DNA from 3 places in the Streptomyces colwelliae genome. Region 2 is predicted to be linked to each of the others. Evidence: riboswitches for the same ligand, from Rfam matches in the RefSeq annotation. Region 2 holds a riboswitch; each other region holds the start of a gene.
What was found. A riboswitch is a leader RNA that binds a small molecule or an ion and turns the genes downstream of it on or off. The one in region 2 is predicted to bind cobalamin.

Region 1 (5,567 bases), on a different contig from region 2:
TTACGACAGCGACCACCCGCGCGTGACCGGTGACGTCGGCATGGCGGGCGTGGCGATCGACTCGATCTACGACATGCGCCAGCTCTTCGACGGCATCCCGCTCGACAAGATGACCGTGTCGATGACGATGAACGGCGCGGTACTTCCAGTACTCGCCCTCTACATCGTGGCGGCGGAGGAACAGGGCGTACCGCCCGAGAAGTTGGCCGGGACCATCCAGAACGACATCCTCAAGGAGTTCATGGTCCGCAACACCTACATCTATCCGCCGAAGCCGTCGATGCGGATCATCTCCGACATCTTCGCGTACACCTCGCAGCGCATGCCCCGCTACAACTCCATCTCCATCTCCGGCTACCACATCCAAGAGGCGGGCGCGACGGCCGACTTGGAGCTGGCGTACACCCTCGCCGACGGGGTGGAGTACATCCGGGCGGGCCGGGACGCGGGGATGGATGTGGACGCGTTCGCACCCCGGCTGTCCTTCTTCTGGGCGATCGGCATGAACTTCTTCATGGAGATCGCGAAGATGCGCGCGGCCCGCCTCCTCTGGGCCAAGCTGGTCAAGCAGTTCGACCCGCAGAACGCCAAGTCCCTCTCCCTGCGCACCCATTCACAGACCTCGGGCTGGTCGCTGACCGCGCAGGACGTCTTCAACAACGTCACGCGCACCTGCGTGGAGGCGATGGCGGCCACCCAGGGCCACACCCAGTCACTCCACACCAACGCCCTGGACGAAGCCCTCGCGTTGCCCACCGACTTCTCGGCGCGCATCGCCCGCAACACCCAGCTCCTGATCCAGCAGGAGTCCGGCACGACCCGCGCGATCGACCCGTGGGGCGGCAGCGCGTACGTCGAGAAGCTGACCTACGACCTCGCGCGCCGCGCCTGGCAGCACATCGAGGAGGTCGAGGCGGCGGGCGGCATGGCCAAGGCTATCGACGCGGGCATCCCCAAGCTGCGCATCGAGGAAGCCGCGGCCCGCACCCAGGCCCGCATCGACTCCGGCCGCCAGCCGGTCATCGGCGTCAACAAGTACCGCGTGGAGACCGACGAGGAGATCGACGTCCTCAAGGTCGACAACTCCTCCGTACGCACCCAACAGATCGAGAAACTACGGCGGTTGCGCGCGGAGCGCGACGAACAGGCCACCCAGGACGCCCTGCACGCGCTGACCCGGGCTGCGGGCGGTGAGGGCAACCTGCTGGAGCTGGCGGTGAACGCGGCCCGCGCCAAGGCGACGGTCGGCGAGATCTCCGACGCGCTGGAGAAGGTGTACGGGCGGCACGCGAGCCAGATCCGTACGATCGCCGGTGTGTACCGCACCGAAGCCGGCGACTCCCCGTCCGTCGAGCGCACCCGTACCCTCGTGGCCGAGTTCGAGGAGTCCGAGGGCCGCCGCCCCCGCATCCTGGTCGCCAAGATGGGCCAGGACGGCCACGACCGCGGCCAGAAGGTGATCGCCACCGCGTTCGCCGACCTCGGCTTCGACGTGGACGTCGGCCCGCTGTTCCAGACCCCCGGCGAGGTGGCCCGCCAGGCCGTAGAGGCGGACGTGCACATCGTCGGAGTGTCGTCCCTCGCCGCCGGACACCTCACCCTCGTACCGGCGTTGAAGGAGTCCCTCGCCGAGGAGGGCCGCGAGGACATCATGATCGTGGTCGGCGGAGTCATCCCACCCCAGGATGTACCGACCCTCCTGGAGATGGGCGCGGCGGCCGTGTTCCCGCCCGGGACGGTGATCCCGGACGCGGCCTACGACCTGGTGCGGCGACTGGCCGCCGACCTCGGCCACGACCTCTGAGCCCCATGGCGATCGACCTCGACACCTATGTGAAGGGCGTACTCGACGGGAAGCGGGCGCTGGTGGCCCGCGCCATCACCCTCGTCGAGTCGACCAGGCCCCAACACCGGGTCATGGCCCAGGAGTTGCTGACCGAACTGCTGCCGCACAGCGGCCAGGCCCGGCGGATCGGCATCAGCGGCGTACCGGGCGTGGGCAAGTCGACGTTCATCGACGCCTTCGGCACACTCCTCACCTCGCTCGGCTTCCGGGTCGCGGTCCTCGCCGTCGACCCGTCGTCGAGCCGCACGGGCGGTTCGATCCTCGGCGACAAGACCCGCATGGAACGCCTCGCCGTCGACCCGGCCGCCTTCGTCCGCCCCTCCCCCACCGCCGGCACCCTCGGCGGCGTCGCGAAGGCGACCCGCGAGTCCATCGTGGTGATGGAGGCGGCGGGCTACGACGTCGTCCTCGTCGAGACGGTAGGCGTAGGCCAGTCGGAGACGGCGGTCGCCAACATGGTCGACTCCTTCCTGCTGTTGACTCTCGCCCGCACCGGCGACCAGCTACAGGGCATCAAGAAGGGCGTCCTGGAACTGGCGGACGTCATCGCCGTCAACAAGGCGGACGGGCCGCATGAGCGCGATGCGAAGAGCGCCGCGCGTGAACTGGCGGGCGCACTAAGGCTGATGCATCCCGCAGACGCGGCCTGGACCCCGCCGGTCCTGAGTTGCAGCGCGCGCGAGGGAACGGGCCTGGACACGGTCTGGGAACGCCTCGAACAACACCGTTCACTGCTGGACTCCACGGGCCGCTTGGCCGCGAAGCGCCGCGAGCAGCAGGTGGACTGGACGTGGACGATGGTCCGCGAGGAACTGCTGGGCCGCCTGCACGCCGACCCGTCCGTACGCGCGCTTGCTCCGGACCTAGAACGCCAGGTACGAGAGGGCGAGTTGACGGCGACACTTGCGGCTGAGGAAATCCTGCGAGCTTTCGAGTCCCGTTCAACCGAGTTGCCCTAAGGGGCGCGGGGCTGTATCGATTTGCGGCTCCGCCGCGTGGGCGCGACCAGCCCCCACCGGGCCGCAGACAAAAATCGACGCAACCACCCCCCACCCTTTACGCTGGCCACGCAGCTGGTTCGCCCCGTCACCCAGACGGACGCGTCGCAAGAGGGAACCCGGTGAAACTCCGGGACTGCCCCGCAGCGGTAAGCAGGAACGACCGCCGTCACACGCACTGGGCCCACAACAGGACCTGGGAAGCGACGGCCAGTAGGTGTCCTCCGGTCAAACGGAGGCCGTGCCCGCAAGTCCGAAGACCTGCCAACTGCCCACGCGCGAACGAATTTCGTGCGCGGAATCCCGGTGACCTCGTGGGCGGGTCGGCGTACACATCGGCGGACACGACAACCGTCCGATCTGGCGTTCCTTCGCGCTCCCGTCCCGTCGCCGGGACTTCAGGGAGACATCTCGCGAAGGAGAGTTCCGTGACGACAAAGTCCGCAGCCGCGGCAGCACGGTCCACCGTGTACGGCTACCCCCGTCAGGGCAGGGGCCGTGAACTGAAGAAGGCCATCGAGGGGTACTGGAAGGGCCGCGTCGACGCCGACGCCCTCCGGACCACCGCCACCGAACTGCGCAGCACGAACTGGCGGCAGCTCGCCGAGGCCGGCATCCACGAGGTACCGACCGGCGACTTCTCGTACTACGACCATGTCCTGGACACCAGCGTCATGGTCGGCGCGATCCCCCAACGCCACCGCGCCGCCGTCGAACTCGACGCGCTGGACGGCTACTTCGCGATGGCACGCGGCACCCAGGACGTGGCGCCGCTGGAGATGACGAAGTGGTTCGACACCAACTACCACTACCTCGTGCCCGAGTTGGGCCCGGACACCGTCTTCACCGCCGACTCCACCAAGCAGGTCGCGGAGTTGAAGGAGGCCCTCGCCCTGGGTCTGACCGCCCGCCCCGTCCTGGTCGGCCCGGTCACCTACCTCCTGCTCGCCAAGCCCGCGCCGGGGGTGTCCGCGGACTTCGAACCGCTGACCCTCCTGGACCGGTTGCTGCCCGTGTACGCCGAGGTCCTCGCCGACCTGCGCGCGGCGGGCGCGGAGTGGGTGCAGCTGGACGAGCCCGCCCTGGTCCAGGACCGCACCCCGGCCGAACTGAGCGCCACCACGCGCGCCTACCGCGATCTCGGAGCCCTCCCCGACCGGCCGAAGCTCCTGATCGCGTCCTACTTCGACCGGCTGGGCGACGCGCTCCCGGTCCTCGCGAAGGCACCCGTGGAGGGCCTCGCCCTCGACTTCACCGAGTCCGCCGCCGCGAACCTGGACGCCCTGGCCGCGGTGGGCGGACTGTCCGGCAAGCGGCTGGTAGCAGGCGTGGTCAACGGCCGTAACGTGTGGGTCAACGACCTCACCAAGTCCCTCGTCACACTGGGCACGTTGCTCGGTCTTGCCGACCGGGTCGACGTGGCCGCCTCCTGCTCGCTCCTCCATGTGCCGCTCGACGCCGCCGCCGAGCGGGACATCGAGCCGCAGATCCTGCGCTGGCTCGCGTTCGCGCGGCAGAAGACGGGCGAGATCGTCACCCTCGCCAAGGGCCTGGCCCAGGGCACCGACACGATCGCCGCCGAACTCGCCGCCAACCGCGCCGACTTGGCATCCCGCGCCGGTTCGGCGCTCACCAGCGACCCCGCCGTACGGGCTCGGGCCGCCTCGGTCACGGACGCCGACGCCCGCCGCTCCCAGCCGTACACGGAGCGTACGACGGCCCAGCGCACGCACCTCGAGCTGCCGCCGCTGCCGACCACCACCATCGGCTCCTTCCCGCAGACCGCCGAACTGCGCACCGCGCGGGCCGACTTGAGGGCGCGGCGGATCGACACGGCCGGTTACGAGGAGCGGATCAAGGCCGAGATCCAGGAGGTGATCTCGTTCCAGGAGAAGACCGGCCTGGACGTCCTCGTGCACGGCGAACCCGAACGCAACGACATGGTCCAGTACTTCGCCGAGCAGCTGACGGGCTACCTCGCCACGCGGCACGGCTGGGTCCAGTCCTACGGCACCCGTTACGTCCGCCCGCCGATCCTGGCCGGCGACATCTCCCGCCCGGAACCGATGACGGTGCGCTGGACGACGTACGCCCAGTCGCTCACCGGGCGTCCGGTCAAGGGCATGCTCACCGGACCGGTCACCATGCTCGCCTGGTCCTTCGTCCGTGACGACCAGCCGCTCGGCGACACCGCGCGGCAGGTCGCCCTCGCCCTGCGTGACGAGGTCAACGACCTTGAGGCGGCCGGGACTTCGGTCATCCAGGTCGACGAACCCGCGCTGCGTGAGACCCTCCCGCTGCGCGCGGCGGACCGGGAGGCGTATCTCGCCTGGGCCACGGAGGCGTTCCGGCTGACCACCGCCAGCGTCCGTCCGGAGACGCAGGTCCACACCCACATGTGCTACGCCGAGTTCGGCGACATCGTGCGGGCCATCGACGACCTCGACGCGGACGTCATCAGCCTGGAGGCGGCCCGCTCGCACATGCAGGTGGCGCGCGAGCTGGCCGAGCACGGCTATCCGCGCGAGGCGGGACCGGGTGTCTACGACATCCACTCCCCGCGCGTACCGAGCACGGCCGAGGCGGCGGCCTTGCTGCGCAAGGGACTTGAGGCCATCCCGGCGGAGCGGTTGTGGGTCAACCCGGACTGCGGCCTGAAGACCCGCGGCTGGCCCGAGACCCGCGCGTCCCTGGAGAACCTGGTCGCCGCGGCCCACACGGTC
Region 2 (5,567 bases):
GCCGCACCATCCAGGCCAACGTCGGCATCGGCGCCGGCATGATCCTCTTCGGCATGGCGATGGGCGCCCTGTTCGCCGTCGCCTACGCCGTCTGCCTGGGCCGCACCGGCGGACTGCGGGCACGCAACCTGGCACTCCTCGTCGCCGGCGGCGGGTTCCTCGGCATGTACCTGGTGCCGTTCCTCAAGTACCCGGCCAACCCGCCCGCGATCGGTCACGAAGAGACCATCCAGCAGCGCAGCGCCCTGTACCTGATCATGATCGTGTGCTCGGTCGCCTTCCTCGCGGGAGCCGTCTACCTGGGCAAGCACCTCCAGGCACGCTTCGGCAACTGGAACGCGACCCTCCTGGCCGGCGCCGCGTTCGTCGTCGCGATCGGGATCGTCATGCTGCTCCTGCCGCAGCTCGGCCATCTCTCGTACAACAAGGCCAACTTCGGTAACCAGGCCACCGAGACACCACTGCCGCTGAAGGACTCCAAGGGCACCATCGTCTACCCGGGCTTCCCCGCCGACGTGCTGTTCACCTTCCGCTTCTACTCGGTCGCCGCGCAGCTCATCCTCTGGACGGCCCTCGGCCTGATCTTCGCCCCCCTCGCCGAACGCCTCCTCAACCCGGCACGCCCGGACGCCAGTACGCCGTCACAGGAGCCGGACCCCGTCCCGGCGTAACGGGCTCTACCACCTCTTCTTCTACGGCGAGCGCGGTGATCGATGCGATCACCGCGCTCGGGGTGCCGGCGCGCCGCGAGTTCTCTGCCGGGGGCGACAAGCTCAAGTCCCTCGAAGGAACTGGTGAATTCAGCGTGTGACCGTACCTGGGCGGATGTGCCGCCCCTGCGGTAGACCTCGACGACCCGCTCCCAGGTCTCCGGATCGAAGTCTCCCGGCGCGTGGGAAAGCGCCATGTAGCAACGCAACGGGCAGAGCTGTTCTCATACGTGGTGCGGGACTACGGCCACCGGGCACGCGGTGTGTTCCAGTACGGCGTGCAGGGTGGGGCCGAGTGTGTGACCCGCGCGGCCGATCACCAGCAGTTCCGCCGAGGCCGACGCCTGGACCAGGGCGGCCGCAGGGCTCCGGAGACGGAGATCCTCGTAGACAGGCACCTGCGGATACTTCTCCCGCCATGGCCGCAGCGCGTCCGAGAAGCGTTGTGTCTCCTGGTCCTCCCAGCGCCCTCGGTCCTCCTCCGGCAGCGCGTACGGCATCCAGCGTTCGGCGGGGGAGGGCAGTCGCCAGGCGTGTACGACGTGCAGGCCGGTATCGCGTCGGCGAGCGGAGTCGAAGGCGAAGTCGGCGACGGCGCCGGGCGGTTCGCCGCCATCGACGCCGAGCGTCACGCCGTACGGCGACCGCCCACGGTGGCCGCGGACCGACCCGCTCGGCACCAGCACCACCGGCCCCTCGGAGCGCTCGGCGACCCCGTGAGCGACGGAACCGAGGGCCAGGCCCGCGAAACCGCCCGTACCGCGCAGGCCGAGGACCGTGCAGTCGGCCTGGGCGGTGAGGGGAAGCAGCGTCGGCACGACCGCTCCGGTGAGGTCGAGCCCCTCGGCCCGCAGCCCGGGGCGGTCCTCCGTGAGTGACGTGACCAGGGCGTCGGGAGAGGGCTCGCGGAAGTAGGGCCATGTGGTGAGGAGTTGCTCGTCGGGGAGTGTCGAGACGTGTACGACCCGCAGGGGCAGTCCGCGCAACTCCGCTTCCGTGGCTGCCCAGTCGGCCGCGACGCGACTGTCCGCGGAACCGTCGACACCGGCAACGATCAGTTGGGACATGGCCGTTGGACCTCCGTGCGGACGAGTTGGGGCGTCCCACGATCCGCCGCGCCGGGCGTGCCGGACAGAGGCTGGACGGAACCGGACGAAAGTCGGCGTTCCACGCCGAGGGTGTTGGGCTTCGTGGGACGCGGCGCGGCACCGCACCGGATCGACCAGTGCAGCGGCACCAGTACAGGGAAGCACCAGCACAGCCGTACCTTCGTCCCGTACCCCGCGGCGGGAGTCGACGGTCGATCTTGATACGTTGTGCGGGCCAGTCGTGCCACAACCGAGGCCAGGGAATCCGGTGGGAATCCGGAACTGACGCGCAGCGGTGAGGGGGACGGGCGGGGCACTCGACGCCACTGGGGCGACACGGGCCGGCCGAAGGAGCCGGTGTGTGACGCGCCGGGAAGGCGCCCCGTCCGGACGAACCCGAGTCCGAAGACCTGCTGGCGCCTTCTCGCCCTCGGCGAGGGGGAGTTCGTAGGCCAGGCTCCGCGTTCGAGCCCCGACAGGCAAGGCATGCCCGTGATCCGCACCGCCCCCGTCCCCGTCCCGCTGCGCCGCCGTACCGCGGCCCTCCTCATCGCGCCCGCCTTGCTGCTCACCGCGTGCGGCGGATCCGACGGCGACAGCGCCGAAGGCGAGACGGAGAAGTCCGCCGCGGGATTCCCGCTCACCCTCACCGACTGCGGGAACAAGGTCACGTTGAAGTCGGCCCCGAAGCGGGTCGTCTCCCTCAACCAGGGCACCACCGAGATCCTGCTCTCCCTCGGCCTCGCCGACCGTATCGCCGGTACGGCGACTTGGACCGATCCAGTGCTCAAGGGGCTGGAGAAGGCGAACGCGACCGTGCCGCGTCTCGCCGACAACAACCCCTCCTTCGAGAAGGTCCTCGACGCCGAACCCGACTTCGTCACCGCCTCCTTCGTCTCGACGCTCGGCAAGGGCGGTGTCGCCACCCGCGAACAGTTCGAGAAGCTGGGCGTGCCGACGTACGTCTCGCCGTCCGACTGCGCGGGCAAGGACAACGACAGCGGCGGCGACGGTTCGCGCAGCACATCGCTCACCCTCGACACCGTCTACGGCGAGATACGCGACCTGTCCCGCGCGATGGGTGTGAAGGAGCGCGGCGACAAGCTCGTGGCGCAGTTGAAGGCGCGGGTGACTAAGGCCACCACCGGGCTTGACGCCTCCGGCACCTCCCTCATGTACTGGTTCGCCAACTCCCAGTCGCCCTACCTGGCCGGCTGCTGCGGCGCCCCCGGCGCCATCACCCGCACCGTCGGCGCCGAGAACGCCTTCTCCGACACCCACGACGAGTGGCCCCAGATCAACTGGGAGACCGTCGCCGACCGCGACCCCGACGTCATCGTCCTCGGCGATCTGACCCGCAAGTCACAGACCGCCGAAACCGCCAAGGCGAAGATCCACTTCCTGGAGACCAACGCCGCCACCCGCAACCTCGCCGCCGTCAGGAAGAAGCGGTACATCCTGCTCAGCGGCCAGGCGATGAACCCCTCCTTCCGCACCGTCGAAGGGATCGAGCAGGTCGCCGCCGGCCTGCGCGACTTCGGACTCGCCAAGTGACCCTCCGCACCCTGCTGTTGACGGGCGGCGGGCTCGCGGCGCTGGCCGTCTCCGTGGCCTTCGCCGTGACCATCGGACCCGCCGACATCTCCACGGCCGACGTGTGGGCGTCGGTCGCGTCCCACCTCGGCGGCGGCGAGAGCACGCTCGCACCGCTCCGGGACGGCATCGTCTGGGACCTGCGCATGCCCCGCACGCTGCTCGCCGCAGTCTGCGGTGCCGGGCTCGCGCTGTGCGGCGCGGTCATGCAGTCCCTGTTGCGTAATCCGCTGGCCGATCCGTTCGTGCTCGGCGTCTCCTCCGGGGCGTCCACGGGTGCGGTCGCTGTGGTCGTGCTCGGCGTGGGCGGTGGTGCCGTGTCGCTGTCGGCGGGCGCCTTCGCCGGCGCGCTGCTCTCCTTCGGGCTGGTGATGCTGCTCAGCCACAGCCTCGGCGCGAGCATGGACCGGGTCGTGCTGTCCGGCGTGGCGGCCATGCAACTCTTCTCCGCGCTGACCTCGTTCACCGTGCTGACCTCGGCGGACGCCGAGACCACCAAGGGCGTGCTGTTCTGGCTGCTCGGCTCGCTCTCCGGCGCGGACTGGGGCCAAGTGCTGCTGTGCGCGGGCACGTTGGCCGCCGCCCTGGTCGTATGCCTCGGCCATGCCACGACCCTGGACGCGTTCGCCTTCGGCGAGGAGGCGGCGGCCGGCCTCGGCGTGAACGTCGCCCGCGCCCGGCTGATCCTGCTGTGCGCCACGGCACTCCTCACCGCCGTCCTGGTCAGCTGTGCCGGGGCGATCGGCTTCGTCGGCCTGGTCCTGCCGCACGTCACCCGCGCGTTGACCGGTTCCGGGCATGTACGACTGCTGCCGGTCACCGCGCTGACCGGAGCCGTCTTCCTGGTGTGGGTGGACACCCTCGCCCGTACCGTCGTCGATCCCCAGGAGGTGCCGGTGGGCGTGGTGACGTCGCTGATCGGCGTACCCGCGTTCGTGATCGTGCTGCACCGGGGCCGGAGGAAGACATGAGCACCCCGGCGGACGAAGACATGAGCACTCCCGCACCGGACACAGGCCTGCACGCGGACCGGGTGACCCGCCGTACCGACGGCCGACTCATCGTCGACGGCGTGACCCTCGTCCTGCGGCCCGGAGAGACCGTCGGACTCCTCGGCCCCAACGGGTCGGGAAAATCAACCCTGTTGCGGCTGCTCGCCGGCGTCCTGGCCGCCTCCGCCGGAGTCGTCACGCTGGACGGCCGTCCGTTGCCCGAGGTCGGGCGCCGCGCGACCGCCCGCCGTATCGCCACCGTCGAGCAACACACCCACACCCAGACCGAGTTGACCGTCCGCGAGGTCGTCGCCCTCGGCCGTGTCCCGCACCGCCGTGCCTGGTCACCGGCGTCGGCCGCCGACGCCCGCGCCGTCACCGAGGCCCTGGAACGCGCCGGACTCACCGACCGCGCCGCCCAGTCCTGGCACACCCTTTCCGGCGGCGAACGCCAACGCGCCCAGATCGCCCGGGCGTTGGCCCAGGAACCCCGCGAACTCCTCCTCGACGAACCGACCAACCACCTCGACATCCAGCACCAGTTGGACCTGCTCGACCTGATCGCCGACCTGCCGGTCACCACCGTCATCGCCCTGCACGACCTGAACCTCGCCGCGATGTACTGCGACCGCCTCATCGTCCTGAACACCGGCCGCACGGTCGCCGAGGGCACCCCGGCCGACGTCCTCACGCCGGCCCTCATCAAGGACGTCTACGGGGTCGACGTGGAGGTCGGCCATGACCCCGGGCATCCTGTGATCCGTTTCCTGCGGCGGGGGAGCGGGGCGCCGTAGAGGGGGGTGAAGCGGTTCTCCAACTGGCCGATGCGCAGCCGGTGTCGGGCTAGTGCACGGAGAATCCACCGTCCACGAACACCGACTGCCCGGTGACATAGGCGGAGGCGCGGCTCGCCAGGAACACCACCGCGCCCGCGAAGTCCTCGGCAAGGCCGTTGCGACCGACCAGTGTTCGCGCGGCCAGGGCCGCCACCTTCTCCGGGTCGGACGACAGCCGTTCGTTGAGCGGTGTCATCACGAAACCCGGGACCAGGGTGTTGCAGGTGACGCCGTGCGGCGACCACGCCTCGGCCTGCGAGCGGGCCAGTGACTCCAGCGCCCCTTTGGACACCCCGTAGGCACCGCTCTGCACGAACGCCCGGTGTGCCTGCTGGGAGGTGATGTGGA
Region 3 (5,567 bases), on a different contig from region 2:
CAGCTTGAAGAAGACGTCCTGGAGGCCCATCGCGCCCAGGCCGACCGGGCGCCAGCGGGCGTTGGAACGGCCCGCCTGCTCGGTCGGGTAGAAGTTGATGTCCACGACCCGGTCGAGGAAGGTGACCGCGGTACGGACCGTCTCGTCCAGCCGCTCCCAGTCGATGTCACCGTCGACCACGAACGCGCCCAGGTTCACCGAACCGAGGTTGCAGACCGCCGTCTCGCCGTCGTCCGTGACCTCCAGGATCTCCGTGCAGAGGTTCGAGGAGTGGACCGTGTGGCCCGGCTCGGCGGTCTGGTTGGCGGTGCGGTTGGCCGCGTCCTTGAAGGTCATCCAGCCGTTGCCGGTCTGCGCGAGGGTGCGCATCATGCGGCCGTAGAGGTCGCGGGCCGGGATGGTCTTCTTGGCCAGACCCTGCGCCTCGGCCTTGCGGTACGCGGCGTCGAACTCGTCGCCCCACAGGTCGACCAGCTCGGGCACGTCGGCGGGGGAGAAGAGCGACCAGTCGCCGTTCTCGTTCACCCGGCGCATGAACTCGTCCGGGATCCAGTGCGCCAGGTTCAGGTTGTGCGTACGACGGGCGTCCTCACCCGTGTTGTCCCGCAGCTCCAGGAACTCCTCGATATCGGAGTGCCAGGTCTCCAGGTACACCGCGGCCGCGCCCTTGCGCCGGCCGCCCTGGTTCACCGCGGCGACCGAGGCGTCCAGCGTCTTCAGGAACGGGACGATGCCGTTGGAGTGCCCGTTCGTCCCCCGGATCAGCGAACCGCGGCTGCGGATACGGGAGTACGACAGCCCGATGCCACCGGCGTGCTTCGAGAGGCGGGCGACCTGGTGGTACCGGTCGTAGATGGAGTCCAGCTCGTCCAGCGGGGAGTCGAGCAGGTAGCAGGACGACATCTGAGGGTGCCGGGTGCCGGAGTTGAAGAGCGTGGGGGAGGACGGGAGGTAGTCGAGGCGGCTCATCAGGCGGTAGAGCGCGGCTACTTCGTCCAGGGCGCGGGTGCTGTCGTCCTCGGCGAGACCGGCGGCCACGCGCAGCATGAAGTGCTGGGGGGTCTCGATCACCTTGCGGGTGATCGGGTGCCGCAGGAGGTAACGGCTGTACAGCGTACGGAGCCCGAAGTAGCCGAAGCGGTCGTCGGCCTCCGTGTCGATCAGCGCGTCGAGACGGGCCGCGTGCAGCGTCGCGAACTCGGCGGTGCGGTCCGCGATGAGGCCCTCGCGGTGGCCGACGGCGACGGATTCGGTGAACGTCGTGACGCCCTGGGAGGCGGCCTCGGCGGCGATGCTGACCGTCAGCAGCCGGGCGGCCAGCCGGGAGTAGACGGGGTCCTCGGAGATGAGGCCGGCGGCCGCCTCCGTGGCCAGTTCGCGCAGTTCCGCCACGTCCGCGTGCGCGGACCGGCCGCGCAACGTGGCGGCGGCGACCCGGCCGGGGTCGGCGTCGGGAAGGTCGGCGGTCAGCTCGGTCAGGGTCCGCAGGATCGCGGTACCGGGGCCGTCGGCTCCGGGAACGGTCGCTCCGGGAACGGCCGTACCAGGAACGTCGGTTCCGGTTCCGGTCGCGTTCGCTACGGTCGCCTCGTTCACCTGGGTCGCTGATGCCGGCTCTGCTGGCGCGATGGTCACGGTGGGGCTCTCCCTCGCTCGGCACGGGGCCTCGCTGAGGGCAGGCGGCAGCACACGAGCGCACGGGGCGTCGCGTCCACCGGCCCACTCCACGAGGCCCGGACGTCATGCGCCCTGGCCGGGTGGCCGGACGCGCGCCGTCGGCAGGTCCTCGGACTGACCAGGCGTGCATATGCACGCAAGTACACCGTTGCGGGACAGTTCCGGATTCGCACCGGATTCCCCTGCGGCGACAGCGAGCATGAGCATACATCTTGTGCTCGCCTGTCACGCCACCACCAGATGTTGTGTCGCGGTGGTTTCAGAGTGTCAGCTTGTAGGTGAGCAGAGTGAGATCGTCCAGGTGTGGCACGGGGTTCCAGTCGCGGTCGGGGGTGCGGACGAAACCGAGGCGTTCGTAGATGCGGTGGGCCGCGTGCATGGAGCTCTGGGTCGACAGGACTACGGCCGTGCAGCCCTCCGTGGCTCGGGCGCGGTCGAGGCAGGCGCGGACGAGGGCCTCGCCGGCGCCGCGGCCTCGGGCGGTGCGGGTGATTGCCAGTGCGCGGATTTCTGCCTCGCCGGGGCGGGCTATGTCGGCGACTGGGCCGGGGCCTTGGACGAAGGTGACTCCGCCGAGGAGGTGGTCGCCGTCCACCGCGACGAGAACCTCGGCGGCTGCGGCTCGGCTTGCTACGTCCTTCAGTACGGGGAGGTACGGGTCGGTCTCGCCGTAGTCGAGTAGGCCGTCGTCGAGGTAGGCGTGGGCTGTGAGGGTGCCGAGGGGTTCGTACTCGTCGGGGTGGGCCTGCCGGATCACGATGTCCATGTGATCGAGTGTGCCGGAGGGGTACGACAACGGGCCGCCGTTTTTCTTGCTGTCGGCGGCCCGCTGCGGGTTGTGTGTGGCTGGTCGCGCAGTTCCCCGCGCCCCTGGGAAATTCAGGCGCCGGCGATTACGGGGAGCTCCTCTTTTACCCCCGGGTCGCCTGCGTCTGCCGTGTAGTCGCCGGGGTTGGTCTCGTCGATGCCCTCGGGGGCCTTGAACGCCTTCAAGGCGAACGTGAGGACCACCGTCACCACGACGTTCAGGACGAATGCCGTCAGGCCGATGTAGCCGATCTCACCGATGCCCGGGATCTCCTTCGCGGAGCCGCCGAAGTGGGACTGGGTCGGGGAGGCCACGCCGTACGCGGCGAGGGTGCCGTAGATCATGCCGGTCGCCCAGCCGGCGAGGAGGGCCCAGCGGTGGGGCCAGCGGGTGAAGAGGCCGCCCACCAGGGACGGGAAGGTCTGGAGGATCCAGATGCCGCCGAGGAGTTGGAAGTTGATGGCGACCGTCTTGTCCATCGTCAGGACGAAGGCCAGGGCGCCTACCTTCACCAGGAGCGAGACGATCTTGGAGACCTTTGTCTCCTGGGCGGGGGTCGCGTCCGGTTTGATGAAGTCCTTGTAGATGTTGCGGGTGAAGAGGTTCGCCGCCGCGATGGACATGATGGCCGCGGGGACCAGGGCGCCGATGCCGATCGCCGCGAAGGCCACGCCCGCGAACCAGTCCGGGAACATGTTCTCGAACAGCTGCGGGATGGCCAGTTGGCCGTTGGTGACCTTGACGCCCGCCGCGATCGCCATGAAGCCGAGCAGCGCGAGCAGGCCCAGCATCAGTGAATACAGCGGCAGGATCGTGGTGTTGCGGCGGATCACGTTGCGGCTCTTGGAGGACAGGGTCGCGGTGATCGAGTGGGGGTACATGAACAGGGCCAGTGCCGAGCCCAACGCCAGTGTGGCGTACGTCCATTGGCCCGCCGGTGCGGGGACGAGTCCGCCCGCTCCCGCCGCCTTGAACTTGGCGCCCGCCGCGCTGAAGATGTCGTCGAAGCCGCCGAGCTTGATCGGGATGTAGATGATCGCCACCGCGATCACGATGTAGATCAGGCCGTCCTTCACGAACGCGATCAGCGCGGGCGCCCGTAGACCCGATGAATAGGTGTACGCGGCCAGCACCGCGAACGCGATCAGCAGCGGCAGGTCCTTCACGAACCAGTTGGAACTCGCGCTGCCGCCCACCCCCATGACGTCCAACACGGCCTGGATGCCGACCAGTTGGAGCGCGATGTACGGCATCGTCGCGAGGATGCCGGTGACCGCCACCGCCAGCGAAAGACCCTTCGAGCCGAAGCGGCCGCGTACGAAGTCCGAGGTCGTCACGTAGCCGTGCTTGTGCGACACCGACCAGAGGCGGGGGAGGAACGTGAAGATGAGGGGGTACACGAGGATCGTGTAGGGCACCGCGAAGAAGCCGGCCGCGCCCGCCGCGTAGACCGCCGCCGGGACCGCCACGAACGTATACGCCGTGTAGAGGTCGCCGCCGAGCAGGAACCAGGTGACCCAGGTGCCGAACGACCGTCCGCCCAGGCCCCATTCGTCGAGGCTCTGCTCGTTGTCGGCCCGGCGCCAGCGTGCCGCCAGGAAGCCCAGGACCGTGACGGCCAGGAAGAAGAAGATGAAGACGCCGAGAGCGACGCCGTTCACGCCGTCGTTCACCGGTTGCCTCCGTGGCGGGTCCGCTGGTCACGCTGCCAGAGCTTGTAGGCGGTCATGGTCAGCGCCGCCGAGATCAGCACCCAGAGCATCTGGTACCAGTAGAAGAACGGGATGCCGATGAACGTGGGGTCGATCTTGGAGTAGGAGCCGACCCAGAGCAGCGCCACGAAGGGCGCGAACAGGCAGACGGCGATGACGACACGCGCCGGTGTCACCACCGGTGCCGCCGCTTCGGGCGGAACTTCAGGCACATCTGACATTTCGCGGGTCCGTTCCCTCACTGATCACCTGTGTAACGCGCAGGCAATGTAGGTCACGGAATCACCGCAGCGAAAGACCCCGTCCGCATATCGGCATGTCGATTCGGTGAAGGCCCGACATCGGTGTCAACAGCAGGGCTCAGCAGCAGCGGAAGCCCTGCCTCGGGTCGGCCTCCTGGCGCTCCGTCCGCATCCGTTCGAAGTCGCGGAGGCTGGGGACCTCCGCCTCGGGGTGGTCCCGGCGTACGTGCGCGACATACCGGTCGTACGCCGACTCGTCCATCAACTCTCGGACATACCACCGCACTCCGCTAGTCGCCCGACTGAACGCCGACCACATCGCGCGCCGCCTCCTCTTCCTTCTCCTCCCGGGTCGGGATCAGCCCGGCCGGTGCCACGATCTTCGACTCGACGTACGGCGTCTCGCTCAGCGTGGAGAGCGCGGGGCGGCGGACGTGTCGAACGCAGACGCGAAGGGCGTCCGCGATCACGACCACGACGAGCACCGCGAGAATGGCCGAAAGCACCCCGTCCACCGTGGAGTTGGTGACGACGGTGCGCATGTCGTCCATGGACTTGGCGGGCGGCAGCACCTTGCCCGCGTCGATCGCGTCCTGGAACACCGAGCGTTGCTTGAAGAAGCCGACCTTGGGGTCGCTGGAGAACACCTTCTGCCAGCTCGCGGTCAGGGTGACCGTGGCGTCCCAGGCGAGTGGAACCCCGGTGATCCAGGCCCACTTGAGGCGCCCGGACTTCACCAGGAGGGTGGTGCAGACGGCCAGGGCGACGGCCGCGAGGAGCTGGTTGGAGATGCCGAAGATCGGGAAGAGCTGGTTGATCCCGCCGAGGGGTTCGTGGACGCCGACCCAGAGGAAGTAGCCCCACAGCGCGCACACGATCGCGCTGGTCAGCGCCAGGCCCGGCTTCCAACTCACGTTCTTGAAGGGCCGGTAGACGTTCCCCAGCATGTCCTGGAGCATGAACCGGCCCACGCGCGTGCCCGCGTCCAGCGCGGTCAGGATGAACAGCGCCTCGAACATGATCGCGAAGTGGTACCAGAAGGCACGCAGGCTCCCGCCGGTCACCTTGGAGAAGATCTCCGAGACGCCGACCGCGAGGGTGGGCGCCCCGCCGGTACGGGACAGCAGA

Region 1: another riboswitch for cobalamin. It lies ahead of metE (5-methyltetrahydropteroyltriglutamate--homocysteine S-methyltransferase); the one in region 2 lies ahead of ACNFOC_RS01895 (ABC transporter substrate-binding protein).
Region 3: another riboswitch for cobalamin. It lies ahead of ACNFOC_RS04030 (ribonucleoside-diphosphate reductase subunit alpha); the one in region 2 lies ahead of ACNFOC_RS01895 (ABC transporter substrate-binding protein).

The regions. Positions count from the first base shown of each region.
Region 1 is NZ_JBLTJC010000253.1:9,871-15,437, forward strand. Features, by position in the region: gene scpA (methylmalonyl-CoA mutase) at 1-1,804, shown strand, start outside; gene meaB (methylmalonyl Co-A mutase-associated GTPase MeaB) at 1,810-2,805, shown strand; cobalamin riboswitch at 2,904-3,127, shown strand; gene metE (5-methyltetrahydropteroyltriglutamate--homocysteine S-methyltransferase) at 3,273-5,567, shown strand, end outside.
Region 2 is NZ_JBLTJC010000005.1:16,698-22,264, reverse strand. Features, by position in the region: gene ACNFOC_RS01910 (CbtA family protein) at 1-671, shown strand, start outside; partial or broken gene ACNFOC_RS01905 (SAM-dependent methyltransferase) at 776-907, opposite strand; gene ACNFOC_RS01900 (universal stress protein) at 935-1,777, opposite strand; cobalamin riboswitch at 2,018-2,230, shown strand; gene ACNFOC_RS01895 (ABC transporter substrate-binding protein) at 2,285-3,352, shown strand; gene ACNFOC_RS01890 (FecCD family ABC transporter permease) at 3,349-4,362, shown strand; gene ACNFOC_RS01885 (ABC transporter ATP-binding protein) at 4,359-5,177, shown strand; gene ACNFOC_RS01880 (SDR family NAD(P)-dependent oxidoreductase) at 5,227-5,567, opposite strand, start outside.
Region 3 is NZ_JBLTJC010000011.1:12,150-17,716, forward strand. Features, by position in the region: gene ACNFOC_RS04030 (ribonucleoside-diphosphate reductase subunit alpha) at 1-1,635, opposite strand, end outside; cobalamin riboswitch at 1,761-1,884, opposite strand; gene ACNFOC_RS04035 (GNAT family N-acetyltransferase) at 1,937-2,443, opposite strand; gene mctP (monocarboxylate uptake permease MctP) at 2,557-4,158, opposite strand; gene ACNFOC_RS04045 (DUF3311 domain-containing protein) at 4,155-4,418, opposite strand; gene ACNFOC_RS04050 (YbdD/YjiX family protein) at 4,558-4,758, opposite strand; gene ACNFOC_RS04055 (carbon starvation CstA family protein) at 4,730-5,567, opposite strand, start outside.